2 regions of the Lactiplantibacillus sp. 7.2.4 genome follow, and region 2 is predicted to be linked to the other one. Evidence: predicted binding sites of a transcription regulator. Region 2 holds the regulator's gene; the other holds the start of a gene.

Region 1 (8,584 bases), on a different contig from region 2:
AACTTGGCTAAGGCCGGCACCGGAACCACCACCTTGAACGTTGATCGTCACGTTGGCATGTTCATTTTGGTAAGCTTGGCCAGCTTGTTCGACCAGTGGTTGTAACGCGGTTGATCCGGTTGCCACAATCTTGGTTGTTTTTGAGCTGCCACTACCACTACTACTCGTGTTCTTCGTGCTCGTAGCTGAGCTACTGCCGCAACCGGCTAGTAAAACGGTCATCGTTACTGCCAATGCGCCGAGTGTCAGTGCTTTTTTCATAATTGAAACTCCCCTTCTTCAATTGACTATCAAAATGAAGCAACCAACATGATAACCGTCATCGCATAACTGGGTAGGAGTATTGTTGCTGGTGATGGAGCAGCATCACCACTCGACGGTTACACTTCGTTGATTGCTTGGAACATGCTTAATATTACTGATCGTTTGTAAATTGTGAATGACGATTGTGTAAAATGCTTGTATAGTTTTGGTAAAGTCGAGGTCGATGAACGCAAGCAGCGATAACGAAAAACAGGCACCCGCACGATTGACGTGGCGGATGCCTGTAATAATTTAAAGTGTATTTTCATTTGAATGATACCAGCTGTGCCCATTGTCTTAAGCGCGAGGCCATCAATCTGGCAGCCAAGCTACCACGGTGGACGCACTCAGAACTGAGCAGTGAGTTAGACCACTAACTAACGCGTACTGATGACGTCGCCACCAATCACAATATCAGAGGGCCTTACATTCAACTGATTTGTTGACTTAACTTTTAATGATTAGTCTTGGAAGTCAGCCGGGCAACGGTTCGTTTGATCCAATCGAGTAACGGCTGACGATTATCGCCAGCTAAGCCAATTGCTTCAACGAAGAGTTCCAGTCCCAGTAACAAGCCAATCGTCAGGAGAACTGAACCCCAGATCGATGAAATCGGGTAAAGCAATGAAATGAACGAAAAAATCAATGCAATCCCGTAAATGACCATGACGGTTTGTCGATGGGTCAATCCTAATTGCATCAGCCGGTGGTGCAGGTGATGTTTATCCGCCTGCGAAATCGGCTTTTTATTCAAGATCCGGCGAATCATCGCGTAGACCGTATCCGTGATTGGCACGCCTAAAATCATCACTGGAATCCCAACGGAAATCAACGTCACGTTTTTGAGTCCAAACAACGAGAACACCGCCGTCATGAAACCGATGAACAAGGAACCCGTATCCCCCAGATAAATTCTTGCTGGGAAGAAATTGTACGGCAGGAAGCCCATCATCGCTGCAACTAGGGTAAAAATCAGCAACGAGACAAACATATTCGCATTCAAGAAGAATAACCCGATGATTCCCATCGTCGTGAGTGAAATGATTGAGACTCCGGTCGCTAAGCCGTCCAGACCATCAATTAGGTTCACCGCGTTGGTGATGGCTAAAATCCATAACAGCGTCACCGGCAAACTTAACCATTGGAAATGAATCAGTCCCAGCAACGGAAAGGTAAAGGTCGTCATTCGGATGCCACCGATAAAGTAAACTTCAAGTGCCGCTAATGTGATACCCAACATCTTCTGACGGGGCTTCAATTCATAAATATCGTCGATAATTCCAGTCGCAATAATAATCAGCTCGCCACCTAATAGCGCGAAAAAAATGCGACTAGGAAATTGGTGCATCAGATAGAGGACAGTTGTCCCGACGGTATAGGAAATAAAAATCGCTAAGCCACCCATTGTTGGCATCGGTATTTTATTGACCCTCCGGACATTCGGTTTGTCCACCGCCCCGATTTTAAATGCGAGCTTCCGCACAAACGGCGTCAAGATTGCAGAAACTATCATGGTCGCCACTAGGCATACTAAAATTTCAAACCTGATCATTTGTGCGCAACCCCCTTCTCACTCTTATTATGATAATTATACAAATCCCAATGACGCTTGACAACTTGCTTCACCAAAACTTAGGAAAGGCAACACAATTCGTTCACATTTGAACCGTCACGTGCTAATCAAACCCTTAAATTATAACCATCGTTACTCATATTATGACACAAAATTAAAAACCCGGCAGTTATACCGGGTTTCAATATCAAGTTACTATTCTTTTAAATGGTAGTTATAAGTCGACACAATAATATTTTCACGCGAATTTAATACCGCGCGTAGCCGTAAGCTGGTCTGGTTATGCAGAATATTCTGCCAAGGCTTTTTAGGCACAAATTGTGGGACCAAAACGGTAGTAGAGAAGTTCCGTTCCGCCGCCCGTTCGGCAATCACATCACAGAAGCGTAACGTTGGCGTGGCAATCGAACGATACGACGAATGAATATCGACGAACCGAACATCCGGGAAGGTTTCTTTGAATTCCGCGGCCGTTTTATGTTCCTTTTCAGGATTTTCATCAAAGGACACGTGCATCGCAATCACGTAATCCCCAATCGAACGCGCATAGTTGACTGCTTGGGCCGTTACCCGCGTAACATTTGAAACGAGCACGATCACCGTGGCCCCATCATAATCATGAATAGCGGCCTTTTCCTTTGCGACCACCCGTAACTGGGCAGCTACTCGTTTATAATGCACGTGAATCCGGAAGAACATGTAAAGCAACAGTGGCATCACGATTAGGTATGGCCAAACGTTGCCAAAGTGGAGCAAGAATAAGAAGACCACTAGACCTAACGAAATCAAGGCACCTAGGAAGTTAACAGCGGCTTTCATCCACCACCATTGACCACGTTCGCGTAGCCAGTGCACGATCATCCCGGATTGAGATAACGTAAACGGCACGAACACCCCGACCGCGTATAACGGAATCAAGAGCGTCGTCTTACCGTGGAAAATAAAGATGAGCGCGATCGCCCCGACGGCTAACGAGATAATCCCATTAGAGTAGCCTAGCCGGTCGCCCCGGTCCATGTAAGCATGTGGCAGGAATTTATCCTTCGCCAAATTGTACGCCAAGATTGGAAACGCGGAAAAACCGGTGTTAGCGGCAACCGCTAAAATCAAGGCAGTGGCTAATTGGAGCAAGTAGTAGAACAAGCCGTGACCAAAGACCGCCGTCGCAATTTGTGACAGCACGGTATTGTCTGCTTGCGGTTTGATTCCCAAGTAGTAACTCAAATAAGTGATTCCACCAAAGAATACTGCCAACACGAGCGACATAATGGCAAGCGTATTGGCCGCATTTTTACGCTTCGGCCGTTTAAAGTTTGGCACCGCGTTACTGATGGCTTCAACCCCGGTCAGTGATGACGACCCAGAGGAGAAGGCTCGTAGGAACAGTACTAGCGTCATGCCTTGTACTGGCGCCCCAACAGCGGCGGATGCATGGTAAGTTAAGTTACCACTCGCAATATTCATAATGCCCCACAGAATCATGCCAATAATCATAATAATGAAAAAGTATACGGGGAACGTTAAGAATGATGCGGATTCACGCATTCCACGCAGATTCAGCGCCATAATTGCGATCACGATCAGTACCGCAATCAGCACTTGGTAATTGGCTAACGCCGGAACTGCCGACGTAATGGCTTCAGTCCCTGAAGTCACCGAAACCGCCACTGTCAGCATGTAGTCGACGAGCAGCGAGCCCCCAGCCACTAGTCCAGCTGGACGACCCCAGTTAGTACTAGCAACCACGTAGGCGCCCCCGCCAGATGGATAAGCCCGGATAATTTGCCGGTACGACATCGTGATGGCAAACAGTAGGACCAGCACTAACGCCGCGACATACAATTGATACATCAAAGCAGCCGCTGAAAGTGTAATTAAGACCGTCGTAATCTGTTCAGTACCGTAAGCCACTGATGATAGCGCATCTGACGACAGCAGCGCCAGGGCCTTGAACTTAGTGAGCGCTTGCCCACCCTCGTCCATGGTTTTTAACGGTTTCCCAATAACTAACCGTTTTAAATAACGCCACATGATAATAACTCCTTTATATCCAAAATAATTATCCCAAGTAAGCTAAGTCAAAGTAGATTCTACTACTTTAGCTTGATTAATACTACCAGTTAAAACTACCGGGCACGACCAGGTACCCCTGTTTTGCGTTAACGACTAATCCTACCGCTCCATTATGGATAAATCAATACCCATATTTTAGTTGATTTGCCCACCAACAGCATTAAAAAAGCACTTACTCAGCCGAGTAAGTGCTTAATGTTACGATTTGTTTACATCATACCGCCCATACCTGGGTTTGGTGCGGCTGGTGCAGCAGGTGCATTTTCTTCAGGTTTTTCAGCAACAACGGCTTCAGTCGTTAAGAGTAAGGCTGAAACAGATGCGGCATTTTGTAAAGCAGAACGTGTCACCTTAGTTGGATCCACGATACCAGCTTCAATCATGTCGACCCATTCGTCAGTCGCAGCGTTGAAACCAACACCTGGCTTTTGTTCCTTCATCTTTTCAACGATAACGGAGCCTTCCAAACCAGCGTTTTCAGCGATTTGACGAACTGGTTCTTCCAAAGCACGTTTGACAATGTTGATCCCAGTTTGAACGTCACCAGTTTCCTTCAATGCAGCAACGTCTTTGATCACGTTGATCAAGGCAGTACCACCACCGGCAACAAAGCCTTCTTCAACGGCAGCCCGAGTGGCGTTCAAAGCATCTTCAATCCGGTACTTGCGTTCTTTCAATTCAGTTTCAGTAGCGGCACCGACACGAACAACGGCAACCCCACCGGCTAATTTAGCTAAACGTTCTTGTAACTTTTCTTTGTCAAAGTCAGAAGTCGTTTCACTGATTTGGTTACGGATGAATTCAACCCGTTCGGAGATGGCGTCCTTAGAACCCGCACCTTCAACGATGGTCGTGTTGTCCTTAGTAACCGTTACTTTGTTCGCTTGACCTAATTGATCGATCGTCGTATCTTTCAATTCAAGGCCAAGATCGTCAGTGATAACCGTTCCGCCAGTTAAGATAGCGATATCTTGTAATTGTTCCTTACGCCGATCACCAAAACCGGGTGCCTTAACAGCGACAACGTTAAACGTCCCACGCATCTTGTTCAATACTAAGGTTGGTAAAGCTTCGCCAGAAATGTCATCAGCAATGATCAACAATGGCTTGCCTTGTTCAACGATTGATTGTAACAATGGTAAGATATCTTGAATGTTTGAAATCTTCTTATCTGTGATTAAGATATAAGGGTTGTCCAAGTCGGCTTCCATCTTATCATTATCAGTAACCATGTATTGTGATAAGTAGCCGCGGTCGAATTGCATCCCTTCAACAACGTCCAAGCTCGTATCAACACCACGGGATTCTTCAATCGTGATGACACCATCATGACCAACTTTTTCCATAGCTTCAGCAATTAACTTACCAGTTTCTTCACTTGCTGATGAAACAGAAGCGATTTGCGCAATATCTTCTTGCGTCTTAACTTCGTGTGCCATCGCGTGTAATGAGTCAACCGCCGTCTTAGTAGCTTCTTCAATCCCACGACGAATGCCAACAGGGTTAGCACCGGCCGTAACGTTCTTCATACCTTCCGTTACGATGGATTGCGTCAAAACAGTCGCAGTGGTGGTCCCATCACCGGCGATGTCATTAGTCTTTGAAGCAACTTCAGAAACTAACTTGGCACCCATGTTTTCAAAGTGGTCATCTAATTCGATGGCTTTGGCAATGGTAACCCCATCATTAGTAATGGTTGGTGAACCATATGATTGTTCCAATACGACGTTGCGACCCTTAGGCCCTAACGTTGACTTAACTGTGTTAGCTAATTGGTCGACACCTTTTAGCATAGCTGAACGTGCATCTTCAGAGAACTTTAATTCTTTAGCCATTATCCTTATTCACCTCATGAATTTAGTTTATTTTAAATTGCGTCCTTTAAATGGATTAGTCTTCGATTGCAACGATATCTTTTTCGTGCAATACCAAGTACTTATCACCTTGGTACTTCACTTCAGTACCGGCATACTTGTCAAATAAGACTTGATCGCCGACCTTCACGCTGGGGTCAACTTTTGTCCCGTTATCTAAAACACGACCGTCATTGACGGCAACAACCTTGCCGCTTTGGGGCTTTTCCTTAGCGTTATTGGCGATAACAATACCGCCAATGGTTTGTTCTTCTTCTTCTTGTTGTTGCAAGATAACGCGATCTCCTAATGGTTTTAACACGTGAATCCCTCCATTTATTCTTTTTTAGCACTCCTGAACCTCAAGTGCTAATTACATTGTCAACTATATCATTTTAATTTGAGATTGCAAGTGATTTGTCAATTATTAGTCAAAGAATGTCAAATCGACTATAATGGGTATTATCGTGTTAATATGTGTTGTGCTTGTTATTATTTTGTATTCATGATGATTAAAATGTGCCAGTTGGTGGATTCCTGTTCGTCAGCCGATGCGCGTCCGATTCCGACCTCCGGGGCTGGCTGACAACGCTGGAACAGGGCGGACATCGATTTGAGCATTGTCAGCCAGCCCCTCCGGTCGGGAAACCGCTCGAATGACGGATGAACGCCCAGCTATCTTGGTACAATTGACCACTGGATATTAAGTGACCGGCCCTTCAGGCAAACTTTTTGATCAGTATTGATGCTGTTTTATGGCATTTTAGTACTGATCAGATTACTTGGATATGATTCACTAATTTCAACGGACACTAGTTTTGAATTTAGTCGATAAAATAGCCTTTGTTTATAATTCGAAACTTTGCTATCTCAAACGACTAAAGAAGATTCTGACAAGCTAAGTGAAGCTGTTTGTCAGGAACCTTAAAGCATTGGTAAAAAGTATTGCTATATGTTGGAGTCGGTCTGACAGTTAAAGTCAAAATGGCCCTGTACCAGGGAATCAACGACTAATCCAACAAAATGTTGGGGCCGCACATGTCTGCCTTTCGAATACCATCCCCGGCTGGAAGGTGTTTCTGACAATGCTCAGCGATGAAATTCCACTTAGCAAGCGTTGTGTGCTTGGTTAGTGGAAGACCAGTATTTAAGACGTGGTTTGTCGGCTTAAATCTGTGTCCATCGCGTTCCAGCGTTGTCAGAAATACCTGGAAGCCGGCGTAGGAAGCATCCACAACAGCAGGTTTACGCAAATTCGCACTGTTTCCAGCGGGTCTCAGCTGGCGGGCTTGAACTCAGAAAACACCATGATTTAATCATGATTCATGATAAATTAACGAACACAATGCGTGTGTTAATGAAAAAATCAAACAAACTTTCAAAAAGGACGTGAGCTGATGGTTAATCGCCGCCAATCAATCTTAATTCTGATTATTTATTTTATTGTTTATGCGCTACCAAGCGTCTTAGTGGCCGCCTTTCATCAACTGGGGTCCCAAGTCTTCTTGATTCAAACGGTCGACTACTTGGTCGGCGCACTGTTATTGCTGTGGCTAGCACGCCGAATGACAGCCAAAAACGCCGTTGAGCAGCAGCGCAGTAACTGGCTGGTCGCCATTCTATGGGGCCTGATTGGGCTCGTCCTAGTCATTGTCGGCCAAGTCCTGATTCTTAAAATAACTGCGATGTTGGGGCAATCGACGGCTTCCAACAATACGTCGACCCTACTCACCGTTGGGCAACAATACCCGGTATTTTTCTTAGCCATTATCGTGGGTGCCCCAATTATGGAAGAAATCGTCTTCCGCAAGGTCATCTTTGGTAACTTGAGTGCGGTGACCGGCAAAATCGGGGCCGCCTTGATTTCGAGCTTTCTCTTCAGCCTCGCCCACGCGGACGGTCATCTAATTCTCTACGCCTTCGTTGGATTGCTGTTCTGCTGGCTTTATCAACATACCGGCCGAATTCAGACTTCGATGACGTCTCATATTTTGATGAACGCTGCGGTCGTTGTGCCGACGCTCTTGACTGCACTTCATTAGATTGCGCCGCTTATTCGTTCGTGGCATTAATTTAGACGTTCAAAAAAGCTTCTCCGAAAATTTATTTCAGAGAAGCTTTTTGGTATCATAATCTTGAGATGCATGCGCAGACTAATCTTCATCTTCGTCTGGTTCATCTTGACCGTTGTCACCCAATTGTTGACCATAATGTTCAATAAAGTAAATTAAGGTCTGCAATTCATTGGTTAAATCAACGTTTTGAACCCGCACTGTTTCTGGAACTGAGATCCGCAATGGGGTAAAGTTCATGATGCCTTTAACATTCGCATCAACTAACTCATCGGTAATCTTTTGAACAACCGTTGTTGGCACCGTTAAGATGGCAATTTCAATCTGTTGTTCGATCAATTGCTTTTTGAGTTCCGTCATTGGATAGACGGGAACCCCACTCTGGACCGTATTTGCAATGGCTTCATTAACATCAAAAGCCGCTGAGATCCGGACATTACTATTTTTATGGAAATTAAAATTCAACAGGGCGTGGCCTAAATTACCGACCCCAATCAGCGCGACGTTGGTTAGCATGTCCTGATTTAGAATTTTTTTGAAAAATGCCAGCAGCGTTTCAACATCGTATCCATACCCGCGTTTACCGAGGGCCCCAAAATACGAAAAATCACGCCGAATCGTTGCTGAATCTACTTTAACCGCCTCGGACAATTCAGTTGACGATACCCGTTTCTTATCTGCGTCTAGTAAGATATTCAAATAGCGATAAT
Region 2 (8,584 bases):
CAAAAGCAGCCAGCTGAGGCCCGCTGGAAACGGCTCGAGTTTACGTAAAATTTCAGCGATAGAAACGTCCTATACCGGCCTCCAGGCATTTCTGACAACGCTGGAACGCGATGGACACAGATTTAAGCCGAGAACCCACGTCTTAAATACTGGTCTTTCACGTTAGCTGCAGTATGGATGAAACGTGTTCGGGTCAGACTGGGACTGAGGATTAGCCTAGCTAGAGCGCCAAGCGGAAATTCACCGCTTAACGCTCTAGCTAGGCTAATCCTCAGTCCCAGCCCGTCTGAACCTCACACTCTGAAAAACGCTGAGCATTGTCAGAAATACCTTCCAGCCTGGATGGTATTCGAAAGGCAGATATGTGTGGACCCAACCTTTTAATGGAATGGTCGTTGACACTTAATAACAGCCATTTTGATATTCGCCGGTAAGACAAATTTCACTAATTTTCATTAATATTCAAACTGACTTATCCGTGCTGTAAAACGATGAACCATCAGCATAGCTGAACATTAACGGAACTTTCTTTGTCGACGCAACCGTTAAAACCTCAAATTCTACACTGATGGCAATTTTATCGTCTGATTTTTAGCCTAATTTCCATTGAATCAAGTGATAATCTTCAGACTTACTGGTAAATGAGCACCACAAATTATCATCAATGTTGTTGTTCAAAGTTCGCATGAAGGGCCCGTCTTTTAATATTCAATGGTCAATTGCACCCAGATAAGTGGTCGTTCATCTGCCATTCGAGTGGCTTCCCGACTGTAGGGGCTGGCGGACAATGCTCAAGGGCGAAATTCTTCTTGTCCGGGCGGGTTTCCCGGGCTAGAAGAAGACTCGTATTTGAAATTGCACAGTGGGTTTCTGCGTGAGTTCAAATCGATATCCGCCCTGTTCCAGCGTTGTCAGCCGGCCCCGGAAGTCGGACTAGGAAGCGCATCGGCTGACGAACAGTAATCCAACAAAATGGTACGTTTTAACCATCTTTAGTGCCAGCTCACAATGTATCATTGCCATTAAATGACTAATATCGATCACATCATAACCGCGCTTGCTCTAAATTAGCGCGGTTTTTGTGCGGTGAGTGAGCAACTAGGTCGGACAGTAGCTAGTAAAGGCTAATCAGTGGATACGATGAATTCACGTATTAATCCGCTTACATATTGGGTGGATGTGGTATACTGAAAAATGTCGATTAATCTGCTTTTCGTGGTGCCATGACCGCATTAGCGATGGTAGGTCAGCAGCTGACTTAGCGAGAACAGTGATTAATCCGGATGAGAACAAAATACCATTAATCTAACCGAAACGATTAAATGAACGATTATTAGAGGAGTTTTTTATGTTAAACGGGATTCTACCATTATATAAACCACGCGGAATGACTAGTTTTGACTGCGTTGCAAAAATTCGGCGGTTGTATCAAACCCGCAAAGTTGGTCACTCTGGGACGCTGGATCCAAGTGTGGACGGTGTCTTGCCGATTTGTATCGGGAATGCGACCAAGGTCGTGCAATTTCTAGTGGCTTCTGGTAAAGAATATCAGGGCAGTATTACACTGGGCTTCGCCACAACGACTGAAGACTTAGATGGTGATGAAATCGCTCGTCAAGCTGTCGATGCCCCGTTTTCTGATGCCGCGATCGATGACGCACTCGCCCAAATGACGGGGGAGATCACGCAGATCCCGCCCATGTTTTCGGCGGTCAAAGTTAATGGACGGCGGCTCTATGATTATGCCCGGCATGGTGAGACAGTCGAACGGCCGCAACGGCACGTGACGATTACTAGCTTCAAACAACGTCAGCCCGCAACTTATGATTCAGAAGCCAAGACGCAGACGATTTATTTCACGGTCGCCTGCAGTAAAGGGACCTACGTCCGCACGTTAGCCGTTGATGTGGGCCGGGCACTCGGGGTTCCAGCCGTCATGAGTGACCTGACGCGCCTCAAGAGCGGCGGTTTTACCCTTGATGAAACGGTGACTTTTGAAGAAATTGCGGCGCATGCAGATGCCGGGACAGCTGGCGAATTGCTAGCACCTATCGACAAAGCGCTCAGTCAATACCCACGGGTGACTCTGACTGATGAACAGTGGCAGCGTGTTAAGAACGGTGCCCCAATTTCAGCCGCTGAGGGGCAACAATCCGCACCAGATGCGAACACGATGGTTGCGTTAGTTTACCAAAACAGCCTAAAATGTCTATATAGTTATCGACCGGACGAACAGCGGTACAAGCCGTTTAAAATGTTTGCGGTCAATTAAGGAGTTTTTGTCATGCAGGTGATTAATTTAAAGTACCCCGTGGCGGCGAGCCAAATTCCCGCTGGGCCAATTGTCTTGGCGCTCGGCTTTTTTGACGGCGTTCACCGCGGACATCAACAAGTTGTCGCAACTGCGCGTCAAGCCGCCCAAACTCAGGGGGCCAAGCTCGCAGTGATGACGTTTGACCAGCATCCCTCGGTCGTTTTTCAGCACACGGATCCGCAACAGGTGCGATATTTGACCACGATCGACCAAAAGACCACGCTGATGGCTGAACTAGGCGTCGACATTTTATACGTGCTGCATTTTGATGCAACGGTCGGTGCCATGCCACCGCAAACGTTCGTCGATCAGCTGATTGTGGGGCTACACGCCACCACCGTCGTCGCAGGCTTTGATTACACGTATGGTCCGGCTGATATCGCGAATATGCAACGGCTCAACGACTATGGCCGCGACCGGTTTAACATTATCGAAGTGCCCAAAGCGGAATTGGATGCTGAAAAAATCAGCTCTACACGCATTCGACAGGCATTGGATGACGGCCAAATTGACGTCGCCAACCGTTTATTAGGCTATCAATATGAAACTGCCGGTGAGGTCGTCCATGGTGAAGCCCGTGGAAGGACGCTTGGATTTCCGACTGCCAACGTGGCGCATGATTCGAATACCAGAGTGCCGGGAATCGGCATTTATGCGACGATGGTCAAAACGGGCAGTCAATGGGTGATGGGGATGGCCTCAGTTGGGCGCAACGTCACGTTCGGCGATCATCGGCCGATTACCGTTGAAATTTATTTGCTCGATTTTCATGGTGACTTATACGGTCAGCATTTGACCGTTCGGTGGGGTCACCGAATGCGCGGGGAAATTAAATTTTCCGGCGCGGATGCGCTTGTCGAGCAGTTAAAACATGACGAACAAGCGACGCGTGATTATTACGACGCACACCCATTCCAAGCAACACCACGGTTACAAGTGACAGCACAATCAAATTCATTGGAGGCATAGATGATGGATACAAGCACAATTTTTCAACACGGCACACTCGGTTTACTCGTTCCTGGTTTATTTGATGGCACGATTACGGCTGGTGAACTCTTAACGCATGGAGACACGGGCATCGGGACGTTGGACGGGTTGAACGGAGAGGTCATTATTTTGGATGGCCATGCTTATCAGGCACGTGAAGATGGTCAGATCCGCGAGATTGCGGCTGATGAGACCTTGCCATTTGCATCGGTGCACTTTGAAAAGCCAACGATCAGTGCACAACTTGCTGACCTGAAGCAAGCTGACTTTGAACAACAAGTGATTCGTGATTACCGGTTGACCAACGTCTTTGCTGCGATTCGTGTCGACGGGACGTTTGCTAAGGTCAAGACCCGGGTTGCGCCACGGCAGGAACCGCCTTACAAGACATTGGTTGAAGCAACGGCGACCCAACCAGAATTTACCGGTGAAAACGTCGATGGCACGATCATTGGCTACTATGCACCACACTTGTTCCAGGGCGCGACGGTAGGTGGCTTCCATTTGCATTTTCTCAGTGCTGATCACCAATTAGGCGGCCACTTACTGGGCTTTGAAATTGCGCAAGCGACGTTGAAAGTGCAACATTTTGCTGATTTCCACGTGCACTTGCCAATTGATAATGAAGCTTATTTACAAGAACAATTTGATAATGAAACGATCGACCACGCCATCAATAAGGCGGAACGCTAGACTAGTCAACGACGGCGCTTGGTTGAAATCAAGCTCAACTCTCGGAAACGAATAATTTCTGGGAGTTTTTTAGTTGGCGCTTTGTTTGAAGGTTGGCTTGCTAATTTAAAATTGCTGATAATGCTTGAACGACCGAGACAAGCGGTGCGTTTAAGACCGTCAACTCGGGACCGACAAACTAGCAAACACGATACAGGCATCCCGCTTGCATTGCCTAATTAAAGGGTGTATATTAGCACTCGAAGGTTAGGAGTGCTAAAGCTGATCAAGGTGAAGCCAGCCTTTACATGGCAATGGTTTTTGAAATGAAATCAGTGACATTCTTTTCCAGAAATACTTTGTCTTCCCTTGACTTTCGTCGGGGGGGTTGTTATATTAGTAATTGTGTTAGCACTCCATTAAGTTAAGTGCTAAAAAGAGGTGATGATCACGTTAACTGAACGACAAAGCCTAATTTTAACGGCAATTGTCCGTGACTATACCGAGGGCGGTAATCCAGTCGGCTCCAAAACGTTGGTTCAAGAACTACCGATGAAGGTCAGTTCGGCAACGATTCGTAATGAAATGGCGCATTTGGAAGACTTAGGGTTAATCGTCAAAACGCATTTGTCTTCAGGTCGGATTCCATCGATCAAAGGGTATCGCTACTATGTTGATCATATTTTGAAACCCGAAAAGGTTGATAGCCAAGACTTGAAGGTGATTCAACATTCGCTAGGTGGCGAGTTTCATAAGATTGATGAAATCGTGGCTCAGTCAGCGGATATTTTATCACAGCTCACGAGTTACACGACTTTTACGTTGCGACCAGAGTTAAAGGACAGTCGCTTAAGTGGATTTCGATTGGTGCCATTAGGTAATCACCAGGTCATGGCTATTCTGGTGACGAATAACGGTGATGTCGAGAACCAGACGTTTACGATTCCTAATGATATTTCGGGAGACGAGCTCGAGCCAGTCGTTCGCTTTATCGATGATCAACTGGTTGGCCTGCCGTTACAAGACGTCCTCCGTCAATTGAATCATGAGATTCCAATGAAGCTTGCACAGTACTTGCAAGATCCAGATGGGTTCTTAGATATCTTTGGCAGTGTGTTGTCCAAGGCAGCTTCTGAGCGCTTCTATGTTGGCGGTAAGTTGAATCTATTCAACTATACTGACCAGCAGAGCCCTAAGGAATTAAGGTCATTGTACTCGTTACTGGATCAAACAGATCGCTTAGCTAATGTGATTGGCCCACCTGGTCAGCACATTCAAGTGCGTATCGGTAATGAGATCACCAACGATTTGCTGAAGAACTACAGTTTAATCACGGCGACTTACGATGTTGATCAGCACGGTCAAGGGGTCATTGCACTGCTTGGACCGACTGCAATGCCGTACTCGCGGATGATTGGACTGATGGGCGCGTTCCAGCGTGAACTGGCCCGCAAATTATTAGATTACTACCGGTACTTTGACGAGTGACGGACAGGGAGATGAAAACATTGGCAAAAAAATCAACGCGTGCGACGTCTGAGGAGACTCAGTCGACGTCCACTGATTCAGCGACAACTTCAACTGCCAGTGAAACTGCAAAGGCAGCAACGAGTGCAACTGAGCAAGCCGAGCAAACTGCAAAAGCCACTCAAGTTGACCCACAAGCGCAGCAAATTGCTGATTTAAAAGCGCAGTTAGCTGATAAAGACGATCAATTACTACGCGCACAGGCCGAAATCGTTAACATGCAAAACCGCAACAAGAAAGAACAAGCGGCGTTGCTCAAGTATGACGGTCAGGCTCTCGCAAAAGACGTTTTACCCGTTCTAGATAATCTGGAACGGGCGTTGGCAACTGAAGCGGACGATGAAGCGGCCCAACAGTTGAAGAAGGGTGTTGAGATGGTCTATGGTCATCTACAAGATGCTTTGAAGAAACATGGGGTCACTGAAGTTGCGGCTGCGGGTGAAAAGTTTGATCCAAACGTTCACCAAGCTGTTCAAACAGTGCCGGTCGATGATGATCACCCAGCTGATACGGTGGTTCAAGTCTTACAACGGGGTTACCTGTTGAAAGATCGGACCCTCCGTCCAGCGATGGTCGTTGTGGCACAATAAATCAAAAAATAAAATTAATTTAAAAGAGGTTTGTTAATTTATGGCAAGTAATAAAATTATCGGGATTGACCTCGGGACTACTAACTCTGCGGTAGCGGTTCTTGAAGGTACAGAACCTAAAATTATCACGACTCCTGAAGGTGGCCGGACGGTGCCATCAGTAGTTGCTTTCAAAGATGGCGAAACTCAAGTTGGTGAAGTTGCTAAGCGGCAAGCGATCACCAACCCAAATACGGTTGCTTCAATCAAGCGTCACATGGGTGAAGCAGGGTACAAAGTTTCTATCGAAGGTAAAGACTACACGCCACAACAAATTTCAGCGATGATCTTACAATACATCAAGGGCTTTGCTGAAGACTACCTTGGCGACACAGTTGAAAAAGCGGTCGTTACGGTACCTGCTTACTTTAACGATGCACAACGGCAAGCCACTAAGGATGCTGGTAAGATTGCCGGTTTAAACATTGAACGGATTATTAACGAACCAACTGCCGCTGCTTTGGCATATGGTTTGGATAAGACCGACAAAGATGAAAAAATCTTAGTTTATGACCTTGGTGGTGGGACTTTTGATGTCTCCATCTTGGAATTAGGCGACGGGGTCTTCGAAGTGTTATCAACGAATGGTGATACTCACCTTGGTGGTGACGACTTTGACCAAAAGATCATCGACTGGTTAATTGCCAACTTCAAGGCTGACAACGGTGTCGACTTGTCACAAGACAAGATGGCCTTACAACGGTTAAAGGATGCTGCTGAAAAAGCGAAGAAGGACCTCTCTGGGGTTTCTGAAGCACAAATCAGCTTACCATTCATTTCCGCTGGTGCCAGTGGCCCATTGCATTTGGAAACCACGTTAACGCGTGCCAAATTCAACGAATTGACTTCTGACTTAGTTGAAAAGACACGGATCCCAGTTGAAAATGCGTTGAAGGATGCTGATTTATCCGCTAGCGACTTAGACGTTGTTATCTTAAATGGTGGTTCTACTCGGATTCCAGCCGTTCAAGAAGCCGTTGAAAAGTGGACTGGCAAGGAATCTAACCACTCCATCAACCCTGACGAAGCGGTTGCTTTAGGTGCCGCAGTTCAAGGTGGTGTGATTACCGGTGATGTTAAGGACGTTGTTTTACTTGATGTAACGCCACTTTCACTTGGTATTGAAACCATAGGTGGGGTCTTCACTAAGTTGATCGATCGTAACACGACGATTCCAACTAGCAAATCCCAAGTCTTCAGTACGGCAGCCGATAACCAACCAGCTGTTGACATTCATGTCTTACAAGGTGAACGGCCAATGGCGGCTGACAACAAGACACTCGGTCGGTTCCAATTAACGGATATTCCGGCTGCGCCTCGTGGGGTTCCTCAAATCGAAGTTAAGTTCGATATTGATAAGAACGGTATCGTGAACGTTTCTGCTAAGGATATGGGTACGAACAAAGAACAAAAGATTACCATCAAGAGTTCATCGGGTCTTTCTGACGACGAAATCGATCAAATGGTCAAGGAAGCCAAGGAAAACGAAGATGCCGACAAGAAGCGTAAAGAAGAAGTTGACTTGAAGAACGAAGTTGACCAATTGATCTTTACGACTGACAAGACTTTGAAGGAACTTGAAGGTAAAGTTTCTGAAGACGAAGTTAAGAAGGCACAAGATGCTCGCGATGCTTTGAAGAAGGCACAAGACGATAACAACATTGACGAAATGAAGGCCAAGAAGGATGATTTGAACAAGATCGTTCAGGACTTATCCGTTAAGTTGTATCAACAAGCTCAAGAAGCTCAGGGTAGTCAAGCTGGTGCTGACGGCAGTGCCGCTGGTAACACAGATTCAGCCAAGAGCGGTGATGACAACACGGTTGACGGTGACTTTGAAGACTTGGATAAAGACAAGGACAAGAAGTAAAATCGTCAGAACAAAAGGCCAAGGCCACGTGGCTTTGGCCTTTTTAGTTCAAATATGCTAGTATTAATGAGACTTAATTTAAGGTTCATTAGGAGGTTACAATGGCAGAGCAAGACTTATATAAGGTTCTGGGTGTTGAAAAGGATGCCAGTCAGGACGAAATCAAGAAAGCGTATCGGAAGCTTTCGAAGAAGTATCATCCTGATTTGAACCATGAACCTGGCGCGGAAGAAAAATTCAAAGCAGTCAACGAAGCGTACGAAACACTCGGTGACGCCCAAAAACGGGCTCAGTATGATCAATTTGGGTCAACTGGTGGCCAACAAGGCTTCGGCGGTGGTGCCGGTGGGTTTGGTGGTCAAGACTTTGGCGGCTTCGGTGGCGGTGGCTTCGAAGATATTTTCAGTTCGTTTTTCGGTGGCGGTGCTGGTGGCTCACGGCGAGCTAATCCAGCTGGTCCGCAACAGGGACGCGACTTACAATATGAGATGTCACTGAAGTTTGAAGATGCCATCTTCGGCAAGAAGACCACGATCACTTATAATCGCGAAGAACAATGTAAGACTTGTGAAGGTACTGGTG

What was found. Region 2 encodes HrcA, which represses chaperone genes, less so after heat shock. Its sites were predicted from a motif close to TTAGCACTCNNNNNNNNNGAGTGCTAA; they were not measured.
Region 1: the regulator HrcA is predicted to act here: its motif matches at 6,149-6,175, upstream of groES (co-chaperone GroES).

What each region holds. Positions count from the first base shown of each region.
Region 1 is NZ_JAGYGS010000003.1:102,179-110,762, forward strand. Features, by position in the region: gene KGF70_RS01870 (phosphate ABC transporter substrate-binding protein) at 1-261, opposite strand, end outside; gene KGF70_RS01875 (glycosyltransferase family 4 protein) at 758-1,855, opposite strand; gene KGF70_RS01880 (APC family permease) at 2,072-3,907, opposite strand; gene groL (chaperonin GroEL) at 4,159-5,784, opposite strand; gene groES (co-chaperone GroES) at 5,840-6,124, opposite strand; gene KGF70_RS01895 (CPBP family intramembrane glutamic endopeptidase) at 7,200-7,844, shown strand; gene KGF70_RS01900 (redox-sensing transcriptional repressor Rex) at 7,956-8,584, opposite strand, start outside.
Region 2 is NZ_JAGYGS010000011.1:6,170-14,753, forward strand. Features, by position in the region: gene truB (tRNA pseudouridine(55) synthase TruB) at 1,349-2,272, shown strand; gene ribF (riboflavin biosynthesis protein RibF) at 2,285-3,283, shown strand; gene budA (acetolactate decarboxylase) at 3,287-3,997, shown strand; gene hrcA (heat-inducible transcriptional repressor HrcA) at 4,421-5,464, shown strand; gene grpE (nucleotide exchange factor GrpE) at 5,485-6,093, shown strand; gene dnaK (molecular chaperone DnaK) at 6,134-8,002, shown strand; gene dnaJ (molecular chaperone DnaJ) at 8,104-8,584, shown strand, end outside.